2 linked regions of the Candidatus Thiodictyon syntrophicum genome follow. The protein of the gene in region 1 interacts with the protein of each later gene in a pairwise test. Links are inferred from orthologs where the notes say so. Each region holds a gene or a part of one and is shown on either strand. Other genes may lie near its edges. The genes, in order: gyrA and gyrB.

The links.
Region 2: the proteins of gyrA (region 1) and gyrB interact in binary tests that used the Escherichia coli proteins (3 or more experiments, as listed by UniProt). The link is inferred for Candidatus Thiodictyon syntrophicum from one-to-one orthologs.

The regions. Positions count from the first base shown.
Region 1 is NZ_CP020370.1:4,921,493-4,937,528, reverse strand. What follows is about bases 4,913-8,159. They hold gyrA (DNA gyrase subunit A), read left to right. Parts: upstream 4,913-5,274; coding sequence 5,275-7,959; downstream 7,960-8,159. Other genes in these bases: serC (3-phosphoserine/phosphohydroxythreonine transaminase), read left to right, coding at 8,015-8,159; THSYN_RS20840 (hypothetical protein), read right to left, coding at 4,913-4,913. Also shown: THSYN_RS20865 (FmdB family zinc ribbon protein), read right to left, coding at 1-55; THSYN_RS20860 (hypothetical protein), read right to left, coding at 422-670; THSYN_RS37405 (TIR domain-containing protein), read right to left, coding at 688-1,050; THSYN_RS20850 (linear amide C-N hydrolase), read right to left, coding at 1,534-2,598; THSYN_RS20845 (hypothetical protein), read right to left, coding at 3,121-4,398; more of THSYN_RS20840, read right to left, coding at 4,401-4,912; more of serC, read left to right, coding at 8,160-9,097; THSYN_RS20825 (3-phosphoglycerate dehydrogenase family protein), read left to right, coding at 9,249-10,418; pheA (prephenate dehydratase), read left to right, coding at 10,432-11,568; hisC (histidinol-phosphate transaminase), read left to right, coding at 11,646-12,761; THSYN_RS20810 (prephenate dehydrogenase/arogenate dehydrogenase family protein), read left to right, coding at 12,758-13,663; THSYN_RS20805 (OmpA family protein), read right to left, coding at 13,875-14,939; THSYN_RS20800 (hypothetical protein), read right to left, coding at 14,967-15,443; THSYN_RS20795 (cupin domain-containing protein), read right to left, coding at 15,458-15,814; THSYN_RS20790 (urea transporter), read right to left, coding at 15,855-16,036. UniProt on the Escherichia coli protein: A type II topoisomerase that negatively supercoils closed circular double-stranded (ds) DNA in an ATP-dependent manner to maintain chromosomes in an underwound state.
Region 2 is NZ_CP020370.1:266-9,401, forward strand. Bases 3,273-6,352 are described here. They hold gyrB (DNA topoisomerase (ATP-hydrolyzing) subunit B), read left to right. Parts: upstream 3,273-3,646; coding sequence 3,647-6,058; downstream 6,059-6,352. Other genes in these bases: recF (DNA replication/repair protein RecF), read left to right, coding at 3,273-3,466; THSYN_RS00025 (lysophospholipid acyltransferase family protein), read right to left, coding at 6,104-6,352. Outside these bases: chromosomal replication initiator protein DnaA, read left to right, coding at 1-1,070; dnaN (DNA polymerase III subunit beta), read left to right, coding at 1,266-2,366; more of recF, read left to right, coding at 2,381-3,272; more of THSYN_RS00025, read right to left, coding at 6,353-6,862; gmhB (D-glycero-beta-D-manno-heptose 1,7-bisphosphate 7-phosphatase), read right to left, coding at 6,850-7,389; glyS (glycine--tRNA ligase subunit beta), read right to left, coding at 7,420-9,136. UniProt on the Escherichia coli protein: DNA gyrase negatively supercoils closed circular double-stranded DNA in an ATP-dependent manner to maintain chromosomes in an underwound state.

The sequences.
Region 1 (16,036 bases):
GGCTGACCTCCAGCACGCGGCCGTTGGTGCTGCAGCGGTAGTCGTAGGTCGGCATGGGATGCTCCTCGGTGTATCGGTAATCTCTGATATTTGGTGATTATAGGCGCTGCCCGTCGGCCTGAAAACAGGCCGACGCGGTCGTGGCCGCTGGTCTGCAGGTGATCGTCGGCCTGACGGGCGGCGTACCCGAACCGTTTGCCGTGAGATCGGGGTCGCCGATACCATGCGCTTTATCGGTCAGTTTTCCACCGGTACAGGAAACTACACGGAGGAGTGCGCGGCACTTTTCGACCATCTTGCGATAGACGATATCCTCGCCGAGATCAACGGCGCCAGTCACGACGAGCGCCAAGGGGTCTAGGCTGGAGTGGGCGACTGCATGTCGAGCACACGCTGCACGAATCGAGGTAAGCGCGCCTCATCAGCGGTCATCCCAGTCGTTACGCAGTGTATCGATGCGTTGCCGTACCTCCTCCGGCGCCGCCTGTGGACGCCGGGCGAAGCGCGGTGACGCAAGGAGTTCCAGTGCCCGCGCGGCGGTGGGGCTGGCGGCAGGTGCGACGTCAGGCCGCTCATCCGGGTCCGACAGCATGGTCAGATAGGCACGCCCGCGCAGGACAAAGGGCAAGGGTTCAAGGGCACGAACGTGCCCGCTGCTGTCGATTTCCACTTCTATTGTTGTCAGCATCATAAGCCCCCGTGAGTCGGCCCCCAGATCAGGCTGAGGAGCGGATCGCCATATCTGCGGGAAACCGACGTAGACAACTCCGCTGATGTCGTTTGGCTTTTCGATGTCGCCCTGGACCAGGGCACAAACGTTCTCGTGCCGAGCTTGGCCATAAGGTATCCGTGTTCGAATACGACGTTCTGCCGGGCACGATTCTTCGCCGGAATCTCTGTCTCATGGACTCCGCGGCCATGATCGCAGGCGGTATAGAGAACTAAAGCAAAGTCTGCATCATTCGAGTAGTGCTCAATCTTCTCAATGATAGTCATTCCGGCGCTCGCCTGCTCGTGGAGGACGATGGCTTCGATTCCTTGGTGCTCAATGAAGCGACTGACTTCTTGCTTGACTTCGTTGTTACGGCCGTGAACTATGAAGACCTTCCGCTAAGTTGAGCAGGTAGCTCACCTTATCGAAGTCAGTCTTCAGAAACTCAATGCTCATTTGCTGGGTGCCAGTCGTTCAACGCTCAATCGTCGCATGTTCTTCTGTGGGTGCGCTTAAGGGGGGTTGGCCTCGATCGTCCTTCCGGCCACTGGAGGTCGAGGCTTTAGCCGGTCCAGCGTGCAGGCGCCACTGATTTCGCTTGGATATCTCGGGAACCGCCACCGGCTGAAGCCTCGACGTCCGGTTGTGGACGGACCGCCACTGGCCGGAACGATGATCAAAGCCGGGGGGTTGTTGTGAGGCCTAACGTTGGAGGTCAGCGGCGGCCCCTAAGGGCCGTCCGCTGCAGCGACTTGTTCGACGGTTTCTTCCGCACCGAGTTAACGAGTCGCGTATTGCCTTGCCAGCCTCAACGCACCCGATCATTCTGCCCCAAGCCACTTGAAGGGCTCAGCTGGCTTGAGCGCTGCCGAAAGCTCGCCCGCGAGAGGCTGGCCACGCTCAATCCTGACGACCTTCGGTGCAGCACCTTCAGTCAGATCAACCTTGTTGATATCGATCCACGACACGGCGGGGAAGATCGCGGACTCAAAGTAGTAGATCTTGGCCCGATGATCCGCCACGGTCCGCCACAGTGTCATCGCGATATTCGGGTTACTCGCATCGGCCATGCCGAGTGGAACACTGATCATGCGTACCTGCGAAAACACCGATGCGAGCGCCAGCTCGGGATCCTTGTACTTCGGTGACAATTTGAGATAGTGGCTCGTGCGAACGAACCGGTCGGCGGCACTGATTGTGCCCGGAAGGAAACGGTCGCCCCCAACCTTTTCCCAGTAGACATTCAGCGCGAGCTGTTGGTCGAACGTTGGTGAGTTGGTCATCACCCTGTGCTGCGAGCCATGGTGAATCACGAGTTTGCCATTGATGTATTCAAGGATCGCAGAGTCGCCCGTCGCATCAGAAAGTGAAAGATGCAGGCCCGCTGCGTGACCATTCGGCAGTGGAGGAGCAATGATGGCAAATGGGGGATTGGCCATGGCGGCAACCGCCTCCCCCACTGTTGCAAAGTTGTCGAGGAAGTACTGTGCCCAAGCGCCAGCGGTCAGAGTGGGCTTTCCTGACTTGGTCGCATCACCCCATTCGGCTTCCTTCAGATAAAGCAGGTTCGCTACGAGTCCTTTCTCGTTCATGCCATCGGCCGTTCCGGCATCATAGAAAGAGACAGCAATTGAGCCATACTTGGCGCCCCACTTGATCGGGTCGGCACCGACCGTTCCATCGCGCTTCATCCCTCTGGGAAAGGCCCACAGCGCCGTCTTGGCGGAAGTATCCATCCAATCCATGGACCGTCCGGTGATGTAGGACTGATTGCCCGTCTCATAAACTAGACGTGTGCAAGCCTGTGCGTTGTGCAAAGGGCCGAATACGATGGTCGCGATGACCAAGGTGCTGACCACAGTCTTCATCGTCGTGTATTGGTTCATGTGTCTCATCTTCGTCTCTGCTTCCTTTGGCGTTGGTGAGGTGATGCCGTCGAACTAGATTTCGCCGGACGAACTACCTCATAAACCGTCTGGCCTGGCACAGTGGATCAAACATTCCCGCGCCTGTCAATGCTCTTGAGGCGATGTTCCGCCGCACCGTCGGGTGTTATACGGCACCTTCGCCGTCTCGTCCCCGATTCGGCGGCAATACTGTCTGATAAACTGGGAACCGTTCGGGAGTCGATCTAAGAAATCATTTTTTATCAATGTGATGGATGGTGCATCGTGCTGGACTCTTAGTGCGTTAGGCGGCGACACTCCCGCGAGACAGCCGAGTCCTGTAGGGTGGATAAGGCGCGCAGCACGGTGCCTGGGACGGGCACGACGTTGGATCGCGCCGCATCCACCGACCCCGGCGGTGTGGTGGATGCGCTACGCTTGCGAATCCGGTCGCGTCCCCAAGGGGATCTTTGGAATGAGAGAAAACGTCTGGGATCCAAGGCTTCAGCCCTGGACTCCAGCTCAGAACCGGAACACCGCCTGCACCGCGAACAGATCCCAGTGCTCGACGAGTTGCCCGGGGTCGGGGTTCTCGCGCGGGGACAGGACGAAGGCCCCCTGATGGTGTTGGTATTCGGCGCGCAGCATCCAGTGCTCATTGATATCCCAGCGGATGCCGACGCTCAAGATCCGGGAGAACCTGGAGGATGCCGTGCTTAGCCCCTTGGAGGCGACCGCGTAGGCGCGGCCGTTACGGTCAGTGCGATCGGCAAAGCCCTCTTGATAGTTGAGCAGCAGTTCGATGGCGGGGTGCGGGCGCCAGGTCCCTTGGACGTAATAGCCTTCGGTGGTGATCCGCAGATCGGGGAAATAGGGTCCGAACCCCTTCCACTGTAAGGGCTCGCGGGCGTACTCGGAGGTGAGTGTCCAGTTTTCCGCACTGTATTGGGCCGACAGGATCAAGTAGCGGATGTCGGTAGTACCGGGGCCTAGGGTGAAACCCGCGTGCCGGGACGGGTCGAAACGCAGCGCCGTCGAGACGCCGCTGACGCCGAGTCTCAGGCGCTCTAACCGGGAGTTGAACCAGAGGCCGGCGAGCCAGGAATTACCGTCCGGCTCCAGACTTCCCGGGAAGTCAGCGCCCAAGTAGGCCCATTCGACGTTGGTGTCGATGACCGCTTGCCCGCCCTGCAGGTTCAGGCTCAGGGTCCCGAGGGCGGTGTCGGTCTCGCCGTAGAGCATGGCCCCGTCGGTGGAGAGGACCAGATTACGCACCTTGTCGAAGTAGACCACCTGGGGGAGGAAGATGCCGGGGTGGGTGAAGGGGACGTCGCGGGTCTCGTTGTAGAGGCCGAGCGGATTCTTGATGCGCCCCAGCCGCAGGCCGGCGCGCTGCCGCGGCGTGGACAGGAGGCTGACATCGGCCAAGGCGAAGTCGATGGCCGGGGTGCCGTCGTACATCTCACCGGCGCGCCGCGCCAGTACCTGGCCCGCCAGGAGGAGCCAGGGCTGGGGGCGTAGCGAGGCGTTGAGGCCAACCTCGGTGAAGTCGAACGAGGCCCCGTCGTAGCGGGCAAACCAGCGGTTGTCGCTGGTGCCGAGGACGGCCTGGGCGGCGAAGCCATGGAGTTGGAGGCTGGTCCAGACGGATTCTGCGGCCTTTGAGGACAGGGGGTGCAGCGTCAGGAGGGGGGCGAGCAGCGCCGCGCAGAGGCCCCGGGCACGCTGGTGTGCGGGCAACGCTCGCCGCCCGGCTGGGGCGCGGCGTTTCCAGGCCGTGATGGAGCGCCGGACGCCCATGTTCAGTGCACCTCCAGCGTGCGGACCCGGGGGTCCTGGGGCGCGGAGTGTGCATAGCCCATGGAGCCTGGGGTCGTCGCCACCCGTCGGATCATCTCCGACTCGTCGGCGACCCTGGTCGGGGCCTGGCCGGTGCCGGAAAACACCTGCCGATCCCATACGCCACGCAATTGGTAGGGGAACAACCCGAGCAGATTCTTGGTGAAGGCGACGTGCAGCGGGTCCTCGTCAGGCAGCACGAAAATCTGCACGGGCTGGCCGTCGGGCCACCGTTGCAGGCGTAGGGTGAAGTAGAGCCGGGCCTCGTTTTGGGTCACTTGGCGATGGGCAGAATCCTGGTTGACGATCAACTCCTGGACCGCGGCCGCGGGCGGCCACAAGGCACAGACCAGCCCACAGAGCAGCGAGACAGCCGCGAGACCTACGTTCTTGGCCTGGCGGGGCGCCGAGTCCAAGCGCCCGGGCGGTATCGGTGTCGTCGATCTGGCGGTGGCGGGGCTTGGTGGGCGGCCCATAGAAACCGGTATCCTGGGCTCGGACGAGCCGCTGGGGGCACTGCATACGCGGCCCCGCCGCCCGCGCCTGGGCAGTGGGTGATTAGGTTAGACTTCGTCTAAGACTAACCTAACCGCGTCACTCCATCAATGTCTCGGGGGCCACTGTCTCGGGGGCCATCAGCCACCCAGGGGTGGGCGCAGACCACGCGGCGGAATCCTCGCCTGGCGGCTGATTCCTCCCCGGCCATTGCGCTCACAACCCCACTGGGGCCGAGCGCGGCCCCGTGCTACAATGCCCGGTCTTGTCCGTACCCCCCTAGCCGCCGCCCGGGGCAAGTCCCGCCGCGGCCGTTGCGCAGCCTGGAAGCCCGTCCTACCCATGCCTGATTTCGCCCGCGAAGTTATCCTGATCAATCTGGAAGACGAGATGCGCCAGTCCTACCTGGATTACGCCATGAGCGTGATCGTCGGTAGGGCCCTGCCGGACGTGCGCGATGGATTGAAGCCCGTGCACCGCCGGGTGCTGTTCTCCATGAACGAACAGGGCAACGTCTGGAACCGTGCCCACCGCAAGTCGGCCCGCGTGGTCGGCGACGTGATGGGTAAGTACCACCCCCACGGCGACTCGGCCATCTACGACACCATGGTGCGCATGGCGCAGCCCTTTTCGCTGCGCTACCTGCTGGTGGACGGCCAGGGCAACTTCGGCTCGGTGGACGGGGACCCGCCGGCGGCCATGCGCTACACGGAGGTGCGCCTCACGCGCATGGCGGACGCCTTGCTGGACGACCTGGACAAGGACACCGTCGATTTCATCCCGAACTATGACAACACCGAGCAGGAGCCCACGGTCCTGCCGGCGCGCTTCCCGAACCTGCTGGTGAACGGCTCCTCCGGCATCGCGGTCGGCATGGCCACCAATATCCCGCCGCATAACCTGCGCGAGGTCATCGACGCCTGTCTGGCCCTGATCGACAACCCGCTGGCGACCATCGAGGACCTGATGGCCCTGGTGCCGGGTCCGGACTTTCCGACGGCGGCCACGATCAACGGCGTGCGCGGTATCCGCGAGGCCTACCGGACCGGGCGCGGGCGCTGCGTCATGCGCGCGCGCACCGAGATCGAGACCCAGAAGCGCAGCGGGCGCGAGGCCATCGTCGTCACGGAACTCCCCTATCAGGTCAACAAGGCCAAGCTCCTGGAGCGGATCGCCGAGTTGGTGAAGGAGAAGAAGATCGAGGGCATCGCCCACGACGGGCTGCGCGACGAGTCCGACAAGGACGGGATGCGCATGGTCATCGAGCTGAAGAAGGACGCCTACCCCGAGGTGCTGCTGAACAACCTGTATCAGCACACCGCCATGCAGAGTGTGTTCGGCATCAACATGGTGTCGCTGGTGGACGGCCAGCCGCGGACGCTGAACCTCAAGCAGATGCTGGAGTATTTCCTGCGCCACCGCCGCGACGTGGTGACCCGCCGCACCCTCTTCCAACTGCGCAAGGCGCGTGATCGCGCCCATATCCTGGAAGGCTATGCCATCGCGCTCGCGAACCTGGACGAGGTGATTGCGCTGATCCGTGCCGCGGCCAACCCGGCCGAGGCGCGCGAGGGCCTGATGGCCCGCACCTGGCCGCCGGGGGCGGTGACCGGCATGTTGGCCCGCGCCGGGGCGGAGCAGACCAGGCCCGAGGAACTCGAGGCCGCCTTCGGGATGGTCGCCGGCGGCTATCGGCTGAGCGAGCGTCAGACCAAGGCGATCCTGGACCTGCAGCTGCAGCGCTTGACCGGCCTGGAGCAGGAGAAGATCCTCGGCGAGTTCGGCGAGATCCTGGAGCAGATCGCCGCCCTCTTGTTGATCCTCTCGGACCCGGACCAGTTGATGGGGGTGATCCGCAAGGAACTCGCGGCCATCCGCGACCAGTTCGGGGATGCGCGCCGCACCGAGATCCTGGTGGACCACACGGACCTGACGCTGGAGGACCTGATCGCCCCCGAGGACGTGGTCGTGACCATGTCGCACCAGGGCTATGTCAAGGCCCAGCCGATCAGCGACTATCAGGCGCAGCGGCGCGGCGGCAAGGGCAAGAGCGCGACCTCCTTCAAGGAAGAGGACTTTATCGACCGGATCTTCGTCGCCAACTCGCACGACACGGTGCTGTGCTTCTCCAGCCGCGGCCGGGTCTATTGGCTCAAGGTCTACGAGTTGCCGCAGGCCGGGCGCGGGGCGCGCGGTCGGCCCATGGTCAACCTGCTGCCCCTGGAGCAGGGGGAGCGCATCAACGCGGTCCTGCCGGTGCGTGCCTATGAGGAGGGCTACTTCGTCTTCATGGTGACCAGCGCCGGTACAGTCAAGAAGACCCCGCTGACCGAGTTCTCGCGGCCGCTCGCGCGCGGCATCATCGCCATCGACCTGCATGAAGACGAGGTTCTGGTCGGCGTGGCCATTACCGACGGGCAGCGCGACCTGATGCTCTTCACCTCCGCCGGCAAGGCGGTGCGCTTCAGCGAAGACCACGTCCGGGCCATGGGCCGCGGTGCCCACGGGGTGCGCGGGGTCATGCTGGACGAGGGCCAGCGGGTCATCGCGCTCGTGGTACCGGAGCCCGGGACCATCCTGTGCGTGACCGAAAACGGTTATGGTAAGCGTACCACGGTGGCCGAGTTCCCCACCAAGGGCCGCGGGACCAAGGGTGTCATCGCCATCGCCGGTAGTGATCGCAACGGCGCCCAGGTGGGCGCGGTGCTGGTGCGTCCCGGCGACGAGATCATGCTGATCACGGAGGGCGGTACCCTGATCCGCACGCCGGTCGACCAGATCCCGGTTGTGGGCCGTCCCGCCCAGGGGGTGAAGCTGATCAGCCTGGGGTCAGGGGAGAAACTGCGGTATGTCGAGCGCATCGTTGCCCTGGAGGGCGAGAATGGGACAGGTCCGGACGAGACCGGGGAGGCGGCCGACGGCGACCCGGGCGGCGTTGCGAGCGACGAATTGGACAACGAAGACGACCCGGACACCGAGCCGGGCGCTGATGGGGACGACGAAGCGGGCGAAACGCCTGCCGATTAGGCCCGGCCCCGTGCTTGCGGGGCCACCATTTCAGACAGTTGAGCGGAGATTTAACATGTCACGCGTGTATAACTTCAGCGCCGGTCCGGCCATGTTGCCCGAGTCCGTGCTCCTGCGGGCCCGGGACGAGATGCTGGACTGGCAGGGCAGCGGCATGTGTGTGGCGGAGATGAGCCATCGCGGCAAGGAGTTCATGGCCATCGCAGCCAAGGCCGAGGCGGACCTGCGTGAACTGCTCGGCGTCCCCGCCAATTACAAAGTGCTGTTTCTCCAGGGCGGGGCCTCCACCCAGTTCGCCATGGTGCCGATGAACCTGCTGCGCGGGGCCGAGGGGGCGGACTATCTCAACACCGGCTCCTGGTCCAAGAAGGCGATCGCCGAGGCGCGCCGCTACGGCCGTGTCAACGTGGCCGCCACCACCGAGGACGAGCATTTCACCCGCGCACCAAAGCAGTCCGAGCTCAAGCTCAAGTCCGCTGCCGCCTATCTCCACTACACCCCGAACGAGACCATCGAGGGCGTGGAGTTCCCCTATGTGCCGGACTGCGGCGGCACGCCCCTGGTGGCGGACATGTCCTCCACGCTCCTGTCGCGTCCCATCGACGTGTCGCGCTTCGGTGTGATCTACGCCGGGGCCCAGAAGAACATCGGTCCGGCGGGGCTGACCATCGTCATCGTGCGTGAGGACCTGATCGGCCAACCCCTGGCCGGCACCCCCACCATGCTCGATTACAAGATCCAGGCCGATAACGACTCCATGTACAACACCCCGCCCACCTATGCCTGGTATCTGGCGGGGCTGGTGTTCCAGTGGGTCAAGGACCTGGGCGGTCTGGACGCGATGGCGGTCATCAATCAGCGTAAGGCGCAAATGCTCTATGGCGTCATCGACGCCTCCGGCTTTTACACGAACCCGGTGGCACCGGACGCCCGGTCCTGGATGAACGTCCCCTTCACGCTCCCCACGCCGGACCTGGACGATCCCTTCCTCAAGGGCGCCAAGGCCGCGGGCCTCACCACGCTCAAGGGCCACCGCTCGGTGGGCGGAATGCGCGCGAGTATCTACAACGCCATGCCGGAGGCGGGGGTGCAGGCGCTGGTCGCCTACATGGCGGAATTCGAGCGCACGCACGGCTGAGCGCAGAGAAGAGAAGATAATTTTGCCGCAAATGAGCGTAAAAGGACGCAAATAAATCCAGCAGCGCACTTACCGCTCGCTGTTTATTTGCGTTAATTTGCGTTCATTTGCGGCTAATCATTCTTACCGCTTTCGATATGCCTGATTAACTATGTTCAAGATCCAGACGCTCAACAACATCTCGGTGGCCGGGCTCGACCGGCTGCCGCGGGACCGCTACGAGGTGGCCTCCGAGATCGCCCACCCGGACGCGATCCTGGTGCGCTCGGCCAAGATGCACGACCTCGTGATCCCGGACACGGTGCAGGCCATCGGCCGTGCCGGGGCCGGCACCAACAATATCCCGGTGCCGGCCATGACCGCCCGGGGGATTGCGGTCTTCAATGCCCCTGGGGCCAACGCCAATGCGGTGAAGGAACTGGTCGTCGCCGGTATGTTGATCGCCGCCCGCAACATCGGCCAGGCCTGGCACTTCGCCCGGAGCCTCACGGGTGACGACGCGTCCATCGGTAAGGCGGTCGAGGCGGGCAAGAAGCACTTCGTCGGTTTCGAGTTGCCGGGCCGTACTTTGGGCGTCATCGGTCTGGGGGCCATCGGGGTCAAGGTGGCCAACGCCGCCCGCGCCCTGGGGATGAAGGTCGTCGGCTATGACCCGACCATCACCATCGCGCGTGCCTGGCAGTTGTCGAGCGACGTGCAGCCGGCGCTCAGTATCGATGACCTCCTCTCGCGCTCCGATTTCGTGACCTTCCATGTGCCGCTCACCAATGAGACGCGGCACATGATCAACGCCGAGCGCGTGAGGATCATGAAAAAAGGCGCGGTGCTGCTCAATTTCTCCCGCGAAGGTATCCTGGACGATCAGGCGGTGGTCGCCGCCCTCGACGAGGGTCATCTGTACGCCTATTGCTGCGATTTTCCGAACAACCTGCTGAAGGACCACCCGCGGGTGGTGACCCTGCCCCACCTGGGGGCCTCGACCGCGGAGGCCGAGGACAACTGCGCCGTGATGGTCGCCGATCAGGTGCGCGACTATCTGGAGGACGGCAACGTCGTCAACTCGGTCAACTTCCCGGACATCTGTCTGCCGCGCAACGGCGGCTATCGCATGGCCATCGTCAACAGCAACGTGCCCAACATGGTGGGTCAGATCTCGACCGACCTGGCCGCCGCCAAGCTCAATATCCTGGACATGCTCAATCGCTCCCGCGGTGACGTGGCGGTGACCCTGATCGACGTGAACCAGCGCTGCCCGGAGGCCACGGTCGCGCAACTGCGCGCCATCGGGGGGGTCCTCTCGGTGCGCTGTCTCGGCAACTGACGGGACTCAAGCCATGGACCAACCCGCCCGCCCCGCGGATCAACTTCATGAGGTACGCGAGCGCATCGACTCCATCGACATGGACCTCATGCGCCTGATCAGCGAGCGTGCCCGCTGTGCCCAGCAGGTGGGTCGCATCAAGAACGCCCTGGCGGGCACGGCGGGTGCGCTGCCCGCACTGAGTCCGGAGGAGGGCCCGGTCCAGTATTATCGCCCGGAGCGGGAGGCGGCGATCCTGCGGCGGATCAAGGAGAAGAACCCGGGCCCCCTGGACGGCGAGGAGGTGGCCCGGCTCTTCCGCGAGATCATGTCCGCCTGCCTGGCTCTGGAGCAGCCCATGCGGGCCGCCTATCTGGGGCCCGCGGGGACCTTCACCCAGGCGGCGGCGCTCAAGCAGTTCGGCCACTCGGTGCGCACCATCGCCATGGCGACCATCGGCGAGATCTTCCGGGAGGTGGAGGCGGGTTCCTGCGACTACGGGGTGGTGCCGGTGGAGAATTCCACCGAGGGCGTCATCAGTCACACCCTGGATATGTTCCTCGCCTCGCCGCTCTTGATCACCGGCGAGGTGAGCCTGCGCATCCATCACCACCTGATGAGCCGGGAGGCGGATACCACGACCATCGGCACCCTGTACTCTCACCAGCAGTCCCTGGCCCAGTGCCGGGGTTGGCTGGACCGGTACCTGCCGCAGGCGCAGCGCGTGGCGGTGGGCAGCAACGCGGAGGCGGCGCGCCTGGCGAGCCTGGAGGCGGGGAGTGCCGCGGTGGCCGGGCTCCCGGCGGCCGAAATTTACGGCCTCACGGTGCTCGAGCAGAGCATTGAGGACGAACCCGGCAACACCACCCGCTTCCTGGTGATCGGCCCCAAGGACGCTCCCTCCAGCGGCCAGGACAAGACCAGTCTGCTGATCTCCTGCCGCAACGCCTCCGGTGGTCTGCACGCATTGCTGTCACCGTTGGCGGAGCACGGCATCGACATGACCCGGATCGAGTCCCGGCCCTCCCGCCGGGGGATCTGGGACTATGTCTTTTTCATCGACATCATCGGCCACCGGGCCGACCCCAAGGTGGCCGAGGCATTGGAACATCTCAAGCAGGCATCGCTGCTCTTCAAGGTGCTTGGGTCCTACCCGGTCGCGGTGCTGTAAGTAACCAGTCAAGAACAAGTTAAACACAATGAAAATGGCGCTATAGGCAGTCCCTTTTCCCCATCCGGACCCAGTGCATGACCAACCAAGAAAACCCCTTTCTCGCCCTTGCCGCCCCCGGTATCGCGGGCCTTACCCCCTATGTCCCCGGCAAGCCGGTCTCGGAGTTGGAGCGCGAACTGGGCATCAGCGGCACCATCAAGCTCGCCTCCAATGAAAACCCCTTAGGCCCCGGGCATCGGGCGCGCGAGGCCATCGCCGCGGCCCTGCCTGAGTTGGGTCTTTATCCGGACGGTGCCGCCTTTGAACTGCGCCGGGCCATCGCCGACCACCATCGGGTGTCGCCCATGGCGGTCACCATCGGCAACGGCTCCAACGATGTGCTGGACATGGTGGCGCGGGTTTTCCTCCAGCCGGGGACCGAATCGCTCTTCTCCGCGCACGCCTTCGCCGTCTATCCGATCGCCACCCAGGCAGTGGGCGCCACGGCCCGCATCGCCCCGGCGCGCGACTACGGCCATGACCTCGCGGCCATGGCTGCCCTGGTGAACGAGCACACGCGGGTGGTCTGGATTGCCAACCCCAACAACCCCACCGGTACCTGGCTCGCGGCGGACCCCTTGCGGACCTTCATCGAGGGGCTGCCCAAGACCTGTGTGGTGGTGATCGACGAGGCCTACACCGAATACGTCAGCGAGCCCGACTTCCCGGACGCCACCCAGTGGCTCGACGCCCACCCGCACCTGATCGTCACCCGCACCTTCTCCAAGGCCCACGGGCTCGCGGCCCTGCGGGTCGGCTATGCGCTCAGCGACCCGCGCCTCGCGGACCTGCTCAACCGGGTGCGTCACCCCTTCAACGTCAACAGCCTGGCCCAGGCGGCGGCGGCGGCGGCCATCGGCGATTGTGAACACGTGCGGGCCTCAGTGGAACTCAACCGCGCCGGGATGCGCCAACTCACCGCCGGCTTCGAGCGCTTGGGGCTGGGCTATATTCCGTCCGTCGGTAATTTCGTCACCGTCGACCTGGGCCGCACCGCCGCTCCGATCAATGAGGCCCTGCTGCGCCGGGGTATTATTGTGCGGCCCATCGCCAACTACGGCCTGCCCAATCATCTGCGGATCAGTATCGGCCTCGAGGCGGACAACGCCCGCTTGCTCGCGGCCCTTGAGGATATTGTCAAGGTCTTATGATTGAACGACTTGCCATCATCGGCGTCGGCCTGATCGGCGGCTCCCTGGCCCGCGCCCTGCGCGCGGCCGGGGCGGTCAACGAGGTGGTCGGCTGCGGGCGCGCCCTGCCTAACCTGGAGCGGGCGGTGGAAATCGGGGTGATCGACCGCTTCGACCAGGACCCCGCCGCCGCGGTCGCGGGGGCGGACCTGGTGTTCATCGCCGTTCCCCTGGGCGCGATCCGTGCCGTCTTCACGGCGATCAAGGACCGGTTGCGCGCGGACGCCATCGTGACCGACGGCGGCAGTGTCAAAGGCAGCGTGGTCGCCGACGCCCTGGCCGCCTTCGGCCGGATACCGCCGCGCCTGGTCCCGGGGCACCCGATCGCCGGCACCGAGCACAGCGGGGTCGATGCCTCCTTTGCGACCCTCTACCGTCAGCGCCGGGTCATCCTCACACCCCTGCCGGAGACCGACCCGGAGGCCCTGGCGCGGGTGGACTGGATGTGGCGCACCTGCGGGGCCGAGGTCAGCCGCATGTCCGTGGCCCACCACGACGAGGTCCTGGCCGCCACCAGCCACCTGCCCCACATGCTTGCCTACGGCCTGGTGGACGCCTTGGCGCGCATGGACGAAACCGACGAGATCTTCCGCTATGCCGCCGGGGGCTTTCGCGACTTCACCCGCATCGCCTCATCGAGCCCGGTCATGTGGCGGGACATCTGCATGGCCAACCGCGAGGCCCTGTCCGCCATGCTGGCGCGCTTCAGCATCGAATTGACGGACTTGTCCCAGGCTATTCGCCTGGGCGACGGCAATACCCTGCTGGAGGTCTTCGAGCGCGCCAAGGCGGCGCGGGACCGGTATGTGGAGGTTGCGTCGCCCAAGGACAGTCCGTCATCGGACGCCGACAAACGCAAATAAATCGGCGCTTCGCAAAGCCGCACGGTCGGAGTGGTCTGGGAATCGTTGTCGTTGTCGTGATCGTAATCGTAATCGGAGAAGCGATGCAATTTGGGGCGCGACAGAATCCGAGGCGCTACAATAACCTCGACAACGACAACGACAACGACGCTGAACGCACTTCCTAATGGACTTGCCTAATGGACGTTTTTAACTTATTAGTGAGCCGTTCCTAATACTGCACCAACTCCACCCGCCGATTCTGCGCCCGTCCTTCCTCACTCGCATTGGAGGCCACCGGTGCGGCGAATGACACCCCTACCGGCAGCAACCGTGCCTTGTCCGCCTGATGGTCACGCACCAGGGCGGCCACCACCGCGTCCGCCCGCCGTTGGGAGAGTTGGCGGTTGTAATCGAAGGCCCCGGCCGTGTCGGTATGGCCCACGACCAGCAGCTTGAGGGCCGGGTCTGCCTTGAGCAGCGCCGCGATCTCGGTCAGGGCCGGTGTCGATTCCGGTTTTACCGTCGCCTTATCGACATCGAACAGGATACCGTAGAGGGCGATCCGCCCGGTCGCTGCGATGGAGCGCGCCATCTGCGCCGCGTCCACCTTCACCATCTTCTGCTCTCGCCCTTTGGCTTCCACGAAGTCCACGATCGCGACCGTGCGCCCATCGAGCGCCTTGCAATAGTTGTCGGCCTTAAGGATATAGGCCAGCACCGAGACATGCGCCTGCTGCTGCGGCAACTCGGCGGCCAGATAGCGTTGGTCCTTGATGCGCTCCGTCATAGCGCAGTTGCCATTGGAAAAATCCGGCTCGTTGATGCGCTCTTTGGGGTAGAGGACCATGGCGAGGCTCATCTGACCGCCACCGCCCTCGCTTGACCGTCCCGGGTCGCCACCGCACTCCTCACGCTTGCATACGAACAGTACCTTGCCGTCGGCTGCCTCCACCTCGTCCTGGTAATTGCTCACCACCTCCAGGGGTGAGCGGCCCTCCGGCACCAGATAGACCAGGCGCGTCGTGCGACCCTCCAGTGCCAGCGCCTGCTCCGGTGCGAACCAGATGTTGTTGTGCTGATCGCGCCGCTCGCGGTCGGCCTTCAGCGGCGCCACCGGCAGCACGAACTCATCGAAGGCCTTGCCGTCGTGGGCGACGATGAAGGACCCCTCATAGCGCTTGAGCAGCGGATGGTCCCGGGCGCCGTCCTGGTCCTTGGTCGGGACGGTGGCATCGGCCCAGGCCCCGGCGGTGAACAGGCACAGGGTCAGGGTGGTCAGAATGGTGCGCAGCATGGGCAAAACTCCTGGGGCGACAATTGACTAGGCGATGACCGCGCGAATCCCCCGGGCCAGCGGAGTCTGTGCCGGCGCGGGACCCGGGTCATGGGGGTGGCCATGGTCCCGGCAGTCCGGGTCATCGCAGTGGGTGTGCTCATGGTGCCTGCTGCGGTCATGCGCCGGCGGTGCCTGCCTGTCCTGACGGCGCTTGGCCAGCACCAGGTCCTGGACCCCCTGACGCACGTAGGTTACATAGAGTGCCACTAAGCGCAGCAGCAGGTCCGCCTGTTCCCGCGGGTCCGTCACCCAGGGCGCGACGGCAGCGAGTACGCGCCGCATCTCCTCACCGCTGTCCGCCGGCAGGTCGCCGTCGTTGAACACCGCCTCCAGCACCGCCCGGGTGAGCGCCTCCATATCCTGCACGCCCAGGTGAGCCGCCGCCCAGGTGATGTGGCGTTGGACCTCCTTTGGCTTCAGTGCCCTGATCCTGGCCGCGAAGACCTTGGTCTCGCAGGCCATCAATTCTCTGCTTTTCATGGGAACCGAACGGCCTTCTCGTAGATCAGCAGCGCCACGCAGCCTGCGGCGCTGCGCGGGGAATGGCTGGTGCCGGGCGGGTTGATGACGAAACTGCCCGCGGGATAGCTGCCCGCCTCGTCGGATTGCTCCCCTTCGAGGACGAGCATCTGCTCATATCCGACATGCTCGTGCAGCGCCACCTGCGCGCCGGGTTCATAGTGGAGCAGCACCGCCGCGGCGCCGTCCTCGTCCTCATAAAGCCAGTGGGCGCCCACCCCTGGGCGAAAGGGCTTCCAGGCGTTCGTCTCGCGCAGCTTTTTCGCCTGGGCCAAGAGATCGGCAAATACGAGCGGAGCGGTCAGCGTCATCATTCGGCTACCTCCAGGAGGGATGGACGGGCGCGGCGCGCGGTCACGCCGATTCAGTTTCGCGGGCGGCCGACGCCGCGCGCGTCGATGGCAGATCAAACCAGTTGCGCTCGATCCAGCCCAGCGTAACCAGAAGCCAGGTGCTAAGCACGAACGGCGCCGATAGTGCGCTGACACCGAAGTCGGGGATTGCCGGGATCAGCAGCGTCGCGAGGATAGCCCCGA
Region 2 (9,136 bases), 4.9 Mb from region 1 along the record:
GTTCCTCCGCGATCAGGATGCAGCCCTCTGCACTGAGCGAGCGGCGCGCGGAAGCAAACATCAACCCGGAATTCAGTTTTGCCAGTTTCGTGGAGGGCAAGTCAAATCAACTGGCACGGGCGGCGTCGATTCAGATCAGCCAAAATCCCGGTATTGCCTACAATCCATTGTTTATCTACGGCGGTGTTGGACTGGGCAAGACGCACTTGATGCACGCAGTCGGCAACATGCTGCTGGAGAGCAACCCGAATGCGAAAGTGACCTATCTGCACTCGGAGCGGTTCGTGGCGGAGATGATTCGCGCCTTACAGCACAACCGGATCGATGAGTTCAAGAAGACCTACCGTTCCCTGAACGCCTTACTGATCGACGACGTGCAGTTTTTCGCCGGTAAGGAACGTTCGCAGGAGGAGTTCTTTCATACTTTTAATGCGCTCTTTGAGTCCCGGCAACAAATCGTCCTCTCGAGTGATCGCTTTCCTCGGGAGGTTGTCGGCCTCGAAGAACGTCTGAAGTCGCGATTCGGGTGGGGGCTGACGGTCTCGATCGAGCCTCCCGACCTGGAAACAAGCGTCGCGATCCTTCAGAGTAAAGCAAGCCAGTTCGGCATTGTGCTCCCGGAGGATGTGGGTTTTTTCGTTGGCCGACGCATCCGTTCCAATATCAGAGAATTGGAAGGAGCGCTGCGGCGCCTCGTGGCAAATTCCCAGTTTACCGGCCGGGCAATCACGGTGGAGTTCGCCAAGGAGACGCTACGGGATATGTTGGCGGCACAAGACAAACGGGTGACGATCGCCAGTATACAGAAGACGGTTTGTGAATATTTCAAGGTTCGCAGCACGGACCTCCTGTCGGCCAAACGCAGTCGTTCAATCGCCAGGCCGCGGCAGATTGCGATGGCCTTGGCCAAGGAACTGACGAAACACAGCCTGCCTGAAATCGGCAGTGCCTTCGGCGGGCGGGATCATACTACAGTGCTCCATGCAACGCGGAAAATCCGGGAGCTTCGGGATAGTGATCCTGCGGTTGAGGAGGATTTCAAGAATTTGTTGAGAAGCCTGTCGTCCTAACTGTGGATAACCTGGGTATGGTATCCGGAGCGGGTTCTGCGGGGCAGTTGTCCACAGGTTGATCAGCGCCTCAGAGTGCTCAGGCGTGATTGCAGTGCAATGAAACCTATGGAGAAAAGTGTGTAGCACACATTTCCACAGGCCTTATAACTACAGACTATATTTTATTTTCTACTTTTTAAGAGGGGCAGCGGTATGGATGTGAAGATCGGGCGGGAGCAACTCCTGCCGGTGTTGAGTCGGGTGGTAGCGGTGGTCGAGCGACGCCAAACGCTGCCGATCTTGGGCAACCTGCTGTTACGGGCACAGGACGGTGGGTTGATAATCGTTGGAACGGATATGGAGATCGAGATCCGCTCCCGTTGCTTGGCGGATGTGATTGAGGAGGGGGAGGGGACCGTGCCTGCGCGCAAACTGGGGGATATTGTCCGTTCCCTCGCGGAAGGTTCGGAAGTGCGCCTGAAGATTGCCGGCGATCGCTGTGTATTGACGGCGGGACGCGGGAGATACGTCTTGGGAACGCTGCCGGCGCAGGATTTTCCGTTGATGGAGGCGGTGTCGCCTGAACTGGTGATGGAGATTGAAGAAGGGATTCTGAAGCGAATTTTCGAGAAGACGGCGTTTGCGATGGCGCAGCAGGACGTTCGGTATTATCTGAACGGCTTGTTGCTTGAACTCGATGAATCAGGCCTGCGCGCAGTGGCGACGGACGGGCACCGACTCGCGTCCTATGCCCATGCCTGTGCGCTTGACGTGCCCGAGAGTCGGGCCGTGATCATCCCATTCAAGACGGTGAATGAGCTCAGGAGACAGCTGAGCTTTGGGTCAAATTCGGTTCGGATTGAGATTGGGGAGCGGTTGATACGATTCGTTCTGGGAGATACGGTGTGCTCGTCGAAGCTCGTTGATGGTCGGTATCCAGAGTACGGCAGGGTGATTCCGGCCGGACTGTCGAAGGTGGCGATCGCGGATCGGGAGTTGCTGAAGAAGGCGCTCTCGCGGACGGCGATTCTTTCAAATGAGAAATATCGCGGCTTGCGCGTCTCCTTTGAAGCGGGGGTGTTGAGGCTTGTGGCGCATAATCCTGAGCAGGAAGAGGCGGTGGAGGAGATGGAGTTGGATTATGGCGGTGAGTCGACCGTGATCGGCTTCAACGTCGCCTATTTGGCGGATCTCCTTGCGGCGGTTGACACCGGTCAAGTGGAGGTTCATTTCGACGATGGAAGCAGCAGTTCTCTCTGGCGGGGGCTGGGTGCGGTGGGTGAGACTTATGTCGTGATGCCGATGAGGCTTTAGGGGCAGATGGGACGATGGTTAGCGCGAGCGTGGAACTGCTGAGGATCGACGGGCTCAGGAATATTGAGCACACTGAGGTGGATATCAGGGGTCCCTGCTCGCTTTTCGTTGGGGCCAACGGGTCTGGGAAGACATCGGTGTTGGAAGCGGTGTATTTGTTGGCGCGGGGCAAAAGTTTTAGAGGGAGAAGGAGTGGTGACCTGACGTCCTTGGGCAAGGAAGTGACGAGGGTGGTGGGGGATATCCGGGAAGGGGGTGAGGACGCGGTTTGGCAGTTGGCGTATCTCCGCAAGAGGACTGTGAGAGCGCGATACGTGAAGGGCGTCATGGTAGGTGATGGTGCTGAATTTGCCAGGTGGTTCGTCGTGCGGCTGATTGGGGAGGGTTCCGGGCGGCTTTTTGAAGGTGAGCCAGCGGTTAGACGGTGCTTCCTCGATCTCAATTTGTTCCACGTGGAACAGCGTGGATCTGAGGTGCTGAGGGCGTTCAAGCGGGTGCTGGAGCAGCGAAACGCCTGGCTGCGCTCTGGGGCTCGCGGTCGCCCGCTGTGGGACCATGAGTTTGTTCGCTTGGGGGTTGATCTCGATCAAGCGAGGAAAGGACTTTTCAGCGATCTGCGTGAGGCTTTCTTGGTTCTCGCGGAAGGTTTTCCCTTTCTTAAGGGGATAACTTTGACCTTTCGGTCTGGGTGGCCGGATGGGGTGCATCTCGCTGATGCGGTCGCTGCAGATTCCGGCGGGGAACAGATATCGGGTCATACACGGGTCGGCCCGCATCGAGCAGACTTTTCGCTGCGGAACCGGGATGGTGAACTTCCGATGTCCCGGGGACAGACAAAGATCGTGGTGTGCCTCTTGCAGCTAGCGTTTGAGCGAGTTCAGATGTCTAGACTGGGCTATGGTTCGGTCTGGTTGCTGGACGACCTTTGGGCAGATCTGGATAGTCGCTCGTGGGGAATCCTCTGTAGCCTCTTTCGTTCTACCGGCGGACAATGCATTTACACGCGCGTGGGAGATACGGACGGTCTTGAGGTGCTAGGTCTCCCGTCCGACACTCGGTTGTTCCACGTGGAACGGGGGACGGTCGTTGACCTATCATGACGATCGGTCCAGCCAACCTCTGTGTAGCGTGTGCCGATACGTGGCAAAACAGATTCTTGCGATCGGGTATAATTGCGCATCGGCCGGCGTCCAGGACGGTGCGAACAACCTTTCTGAGTCCCGTTAGGCTCGACCGCTTGGTTGTCCCAGGCCAACTATCTTGCGAGACCAGACACTGCAATGACATACGATTCAACAAATATTAAGGTTCTGAGGGGCCTGGATGCAGTTCGCAAGCGCCCAGGTATGTATATCGGCGACACCGACGATGGGACCGGACTCCATCACATGGTTTTTGAGGTGGTCGATAATTCCATCGACGAAGCACTCGCGGGCTATTGCACTGAGATAACTGTCACCTTGCATCGTGATGGGTCTGTTAGCGTCAGCGATAACGGCCGCGGCATTCCGGTAGATATTCACGCGGAGGAAAACCGCTCCGCGGCGGAAGTTATCCTGACCGTGCTGCATGCCGGCGGTAAATTCGACGACAATTCCTATAAAGTCTCTGGGGGCCTACATGGAGTCGGGGTGTCAGTGGTGAATGCGCTTTCGCAGCGCTTGATCCTGCGCATCGCAAGAGGCGGCAAGCGCTATGACCAGGAATATGCGATGGGGGAACCTCTTTATCCCCTTCGTGAAATCGGCGACGCCTCCGAGACGGGCACCTATGTCCGATTCTATCCATCACCCGAGATCTTCTCTAATCTCGATTTCCACTACGATATTCTCGTCAAGCGCCTCCGTGAGCTTTCGTTCTTGAACTCCGGCGTGCGGATTGTACTTTCTGAAGAGGTGAGTGGCCGCCAGGACATTTTCGACTACCAGGGTGGTATTCGTGCATTTGTTGATTACTTGAACCGGAATAAGACCCCGATCCACCCGAGTGTCATCTATTTCTCCGCTGAACGCGCGGGTATCGCATTGGAATTGGCTCTCCAATGGAATGAGGGATTCCAGGAAACGATATTCTGCTTCACCAACAATATCCCTCAGCGCGATGGCGGAACCCATCTGGCTGGCTTTCGCGCCGGGTTAACGAGAACGCTCAACGGTTATATCGAGCGGGAAGGACTGGAGAAGACACAAAAGATTAAGGCAATCGGCGATGATGCCAGGGAGGGTCTGACGGCCGTCCTGTCGGTCAAACTCCATGATCCGAAATTCTCGTCGCAAACGAAGGAAAAGCTCGTCTCTTCGGAGGTTAAGGCTTCCGTCGAATCGCTGGTGGTAGACCACTTCAACGCCTTTCTGGAGGAGCAGCCGGCCCAGGCCAAGATTATCGCTGCAAAGATGCTTGACGCGGCGCGCGCACGAGAGGCCGCAAGGAAAGCTCGGGAAATGACGCGCCGCAAGGGTGTCTTGGATATCGCCGGCCTACCGGGAAAACTTGCCGATTGCCAAGAAAAGGACCCTTCAAAATCTGAACTTTACCTCGTAGAGGGGGATTCAGCAGGTGGATCGGCGAAGCAAGGGCGTGACCGCAGTTTTCAGGCTATCCTGCCATTGAAGGGGAAGATACTCAACGTCGAGAAGGCGCGGTTCGATAAGATGCTTTCTTCAGCGGAAGTCGGGACCTTGATCACCGCGCTTGGCTGCGGCATTGGACGCGATGAGTATAATCCGGAGAACTTACGCTACCATCGCATCATCATTATGACCGATGCCGACGTCGATGGGGCGCACATCCGCACGCTCTTACTGACTTTTTTTTACCGCCAGATGCCGGAACTGGTCGATCGTGGGCATATCTTTATCGCCCAGCCGCCGCTCTATAAGCTCAAGAAAGGCAAGCAGGAAGACTACCTACTGGACGATGCTGAGCTCAACGCGGCTATGCTCCAGGCGGCCCTCGATGAGGCAGCCCTGTATGTTGCCGCCGATGCACCTGCGCTGGCAGCGACTGCTTTGGAATCACTGGCTCGGGAGTATCAGATCTTCGAGGGGATATCGCGTCGCCTCTCGTCTCGCTATGATCCAAGCCTTCTGCATGAATTGGTCCGCAGTCCGCGATTGGACTCATTGAATCTCCAGGATTCCGAGAGCATGGCAACCTGGTGCCGCGGACTTGCGCAACGTCTCAATGAACCCCATTTGGCCCATTCGTCGCTTCGCTTTATTCTGACCTATGAACAAGGGGAATCCCAAAAGGGGAGCTTCCTAAAGTTAACTCGCTTGATACATGGGATTCCAGAAACAAAACAAATCCCACTCGACTTCTTTCTCACCGCGGATTATCAGCGAATCGCTGAATTTGGGGAGAAGGTTGAGGGCCTATTGCAGCCCGGTGCCCAGATGGCACGTGGCGAACGCAGGAAGGATATTATCGATCTTGGTGATGGAATCCGCTGGCTGCTGGCAGAGGCACAGCGCGGATATAGTATGCAGCGCTACAAGGGGCTGGGTGAGATGAATCCGGAGCAGTTGTGGGACACGACCATGAACCCGGAGGGACGCCGGTTACTCAAGGTGACGGTAGAAGACGCGGTCGCGGCGGATCAGATTTTTACCACACTAATGGGTGACAATGTCGAGCCGCGACGGGAATTTATCGAACGCCACGCACTTGATGTGGAGCATCTCGATGTCTAGCGGGCACTGTTCATCCCGCTCAGTGACTGAAGTGCGCGCATCTGGCTAGTCGGACTGCGCAGGACTGCGCTGTAAATCGGCGCGTGTTGGTAGGCGGGCAACGACTCCTTCAATCCAGCTTTCCGTTTCTCGGCTCAGTTGTTGGGCGCTCTTACCGGTGCTGTTGATACTCTCGCCTATGACCAGTTGGATAGTTCCCGCCCGTTTAATCAGGCTGCGCCTACCCCAGAATACCCCGGCGTTATGGGCTATCGGCAAGATCGGGTAGCCGCTGCGCTGTGCGAGGAGGGCGCCGCCGACGTTGTAGGAAGCCCGTTCACCGGGCGGGACCCGCGTTCCTTCCGGGAAAATGACCACCCAATGTCCAGTGCCAAGCAAGTGCTGGCCTTCCGTAACCAGTTGTTTGAGGGCCGCGCGACCGGCGGAACGATCGATTGCAATAACTCGAAACCGGCGCAGCGCCGATCCGAGGATTGGTATGTCGAGTAATTCCCGCTTCAGAACCCAGGTGTGCTCAACCGGCAGCAGCGCCCGTAGAGCAATGGTTTCCCATGCCGATTGATGCTTACTCATGACGATGCACGTCGAGGTGGGTAAGTGTTCCAGCCCCTCGATCCGATAATCCAGCCGGCACAGGGATTTCAGTGCAATCAGGTTTGCCCGCGCCCAAATCCGTGCAACCCGGCTGAGGAGTCGGAACGGCACCCACCGCCCAACGATTGCAATGGCCCCGCCGAACAGCGCAACGGATAGCATGAGGAAGACCTGGTAAGCGAGCGAGCGTAGCAGAATCAAGAATTGCACCAATGGTTAATCAGTTCGTCCGTGGCGGCCCTTAAGTCCTCAAAAACAGGAACGCCCTCCAACTCCGCGGTTCCCAGCCCTAAAGTTCGCAGCCCCTTACCGCTCTTCACCAGCATCGGCTTCATTCCGACCAGTCGTGCTGCTCGAACGTCGCTGATGGAATCCCCGATGAACGGCAGCCCGCGCAGGTCTAGCCCAGTACGGTCGCTGACACTGTGCAGGAGTCCCGTCCGCGGCTTGCGACAAGCGCAGTTTTCACCCGGTCCGTGCGGGCAGAACAGGATCATCTCGAGTCGACCACCCCGCAGCGAGACCAGATCACGCAACTTCCGGTGCATGGCGTTCAAGGCGCCAAGATCGAACAGACCTCGCGCGAGCCCTGATTGGTTGGACACGATCGCAATCCGGAATCCGGCATGCGTCAATGCCGCAATGGCGTCCATACTACCCGGTATAGGCACCCATTGCGCCGCGCAACGGATGTAGTCATCTGCGTCTTCGTTGATGACTCCATCACGGTCGAGCAATACGAACCGTTCACACGACATGGCAGGCGATCATTGCTCGATGAACTGCGTATGGGCGATTTGCAGCATGGAGATGTCAGCCACCTGCAAGAACAACGCCCGTAGCAACGTCAGCAGCAGCAGTCGGTTATCTTGCACCGACCGATCCTCGCACATCACCATCACCTGATCGAAGAACTGGCCGACGTCGTCCCTCAACTGTGCGAGTTGCTCCAAGACCCCCGCGAAATCGCACTCGCGCATGAGCGGTGCTGTCGCCAGTTCCAGCCCTTGTATCCTGTGCCACAGTCGATGCTCCGCGTCATCGGTAAACAGGTCCGGATTCGGCCGCGCCGCGCGATCAAATGACGCCCGGGCCTTCGCGAGGATGTTACTGATTCGTTTGTTGGCCCCTGCCAAGGCCAAGGCTTCCGGCCGGTTGCGAAACGACTGCACCGCCCGAATCCGCCCGTCCAGTTGGCTGAGTGTGGCCCCCCCTGCGCCAATGACCGACGCCACGCTGTCCGGTAAGACCCCTCGCTCCTGGTAGTAGCCTTCCAAGCGGGCCATGACATAGGCCAATACCTCGTCGGTGGTGCCGGGGCTGAGGACGCCGGATTCAAACCCCCCCTGAGACGCCGACAGGAGCGAGTTAAGGTCGAGGTCCAAGGGTGTTTCCACGAGCATGCGTACTACCGCAATGGAGGCACGTCGCAAACCATAAGGGTCCTTGGCTCCGGTTGGCCGGTGCCCGATACCAAAAGAGCCGACCAACAGGTCCAGCCGGTCCGCCAGGGCAAGCACCAGACCACAGCCTCTGGCCGGCAGCGCGTCGCCAGCGTGGCGCGGAAGGTACTGCTCTTCAATCGCGGCACAGACTGCCGGCGGCTCGTCGGCATGTTGGGCGTAGTAGCGGCCCATGATCCCTTGGAGGCTCGGGAACTCCGCTACCATGGTGGTCGCCAAGTCGCACTTGGCCAGCATTGCCGCGCGCCCCACCAACTCCGGGTCCTCGCCAATCGTCGCAGCAATCGAACCGGCCAGTCTTGCGACGCGCCGACACCGGTCAGCGACCGAGCCGAGCTTATCCTGAAAGACAATCGACTCCAAACGGTCGAAATAGGCCGCAAGCGGCTGGTTCAGACCTTGCCGCCAAAAAAATTGGGCATCCGCGAACCGGGGCCGGATCACCCGCTCATTGCCTCGTATCACTTGTTCCGGGCACTTGCTTTCGATGTTGGAAACGGCAATGAACCGTGCCTGCAAGCACCCGTTATGGTCACGCACCGGGAAGTACTTCTGATTTTTCTCCATGGTTTCGATGAGGACCTCGGGGGGCACCGACAGGAAGCTTTCATCAAATGACCCGAAGATCGCGGTGGGCCACTCGACAAGCCCCGTCACCTCATCGAGCAGTTCCGGCGGCAGGTCCGCCGTGACGCGATGGGTGGCCGTAAGTTGTTGGACTTGGTCGACGATGAGTGCGCGCCGCTGTTCAAAGCACGGCTCGACAAAGCCCCGTTCCCGCAACAACCGTGGGTAAAGCGAGGCGTGCGTTACCGTCAGCGGGCCTGGGGCGTGGAAACGGTGGCCGAAGGTCTCGGTCCCTGCGCGAACCCCAAGGACCTGCGCCGGCACGGCTTCATCGCCTAAGAGGATACAGACCCAGTGTACCGGGCGGACGAACTCCGCATCGCCGGTGCCCCAGCGCATGCGTCTTGCCACGGGTAATCCAGCGAGGGCTTGCTCAAGTACTCCCGGCAGCAGC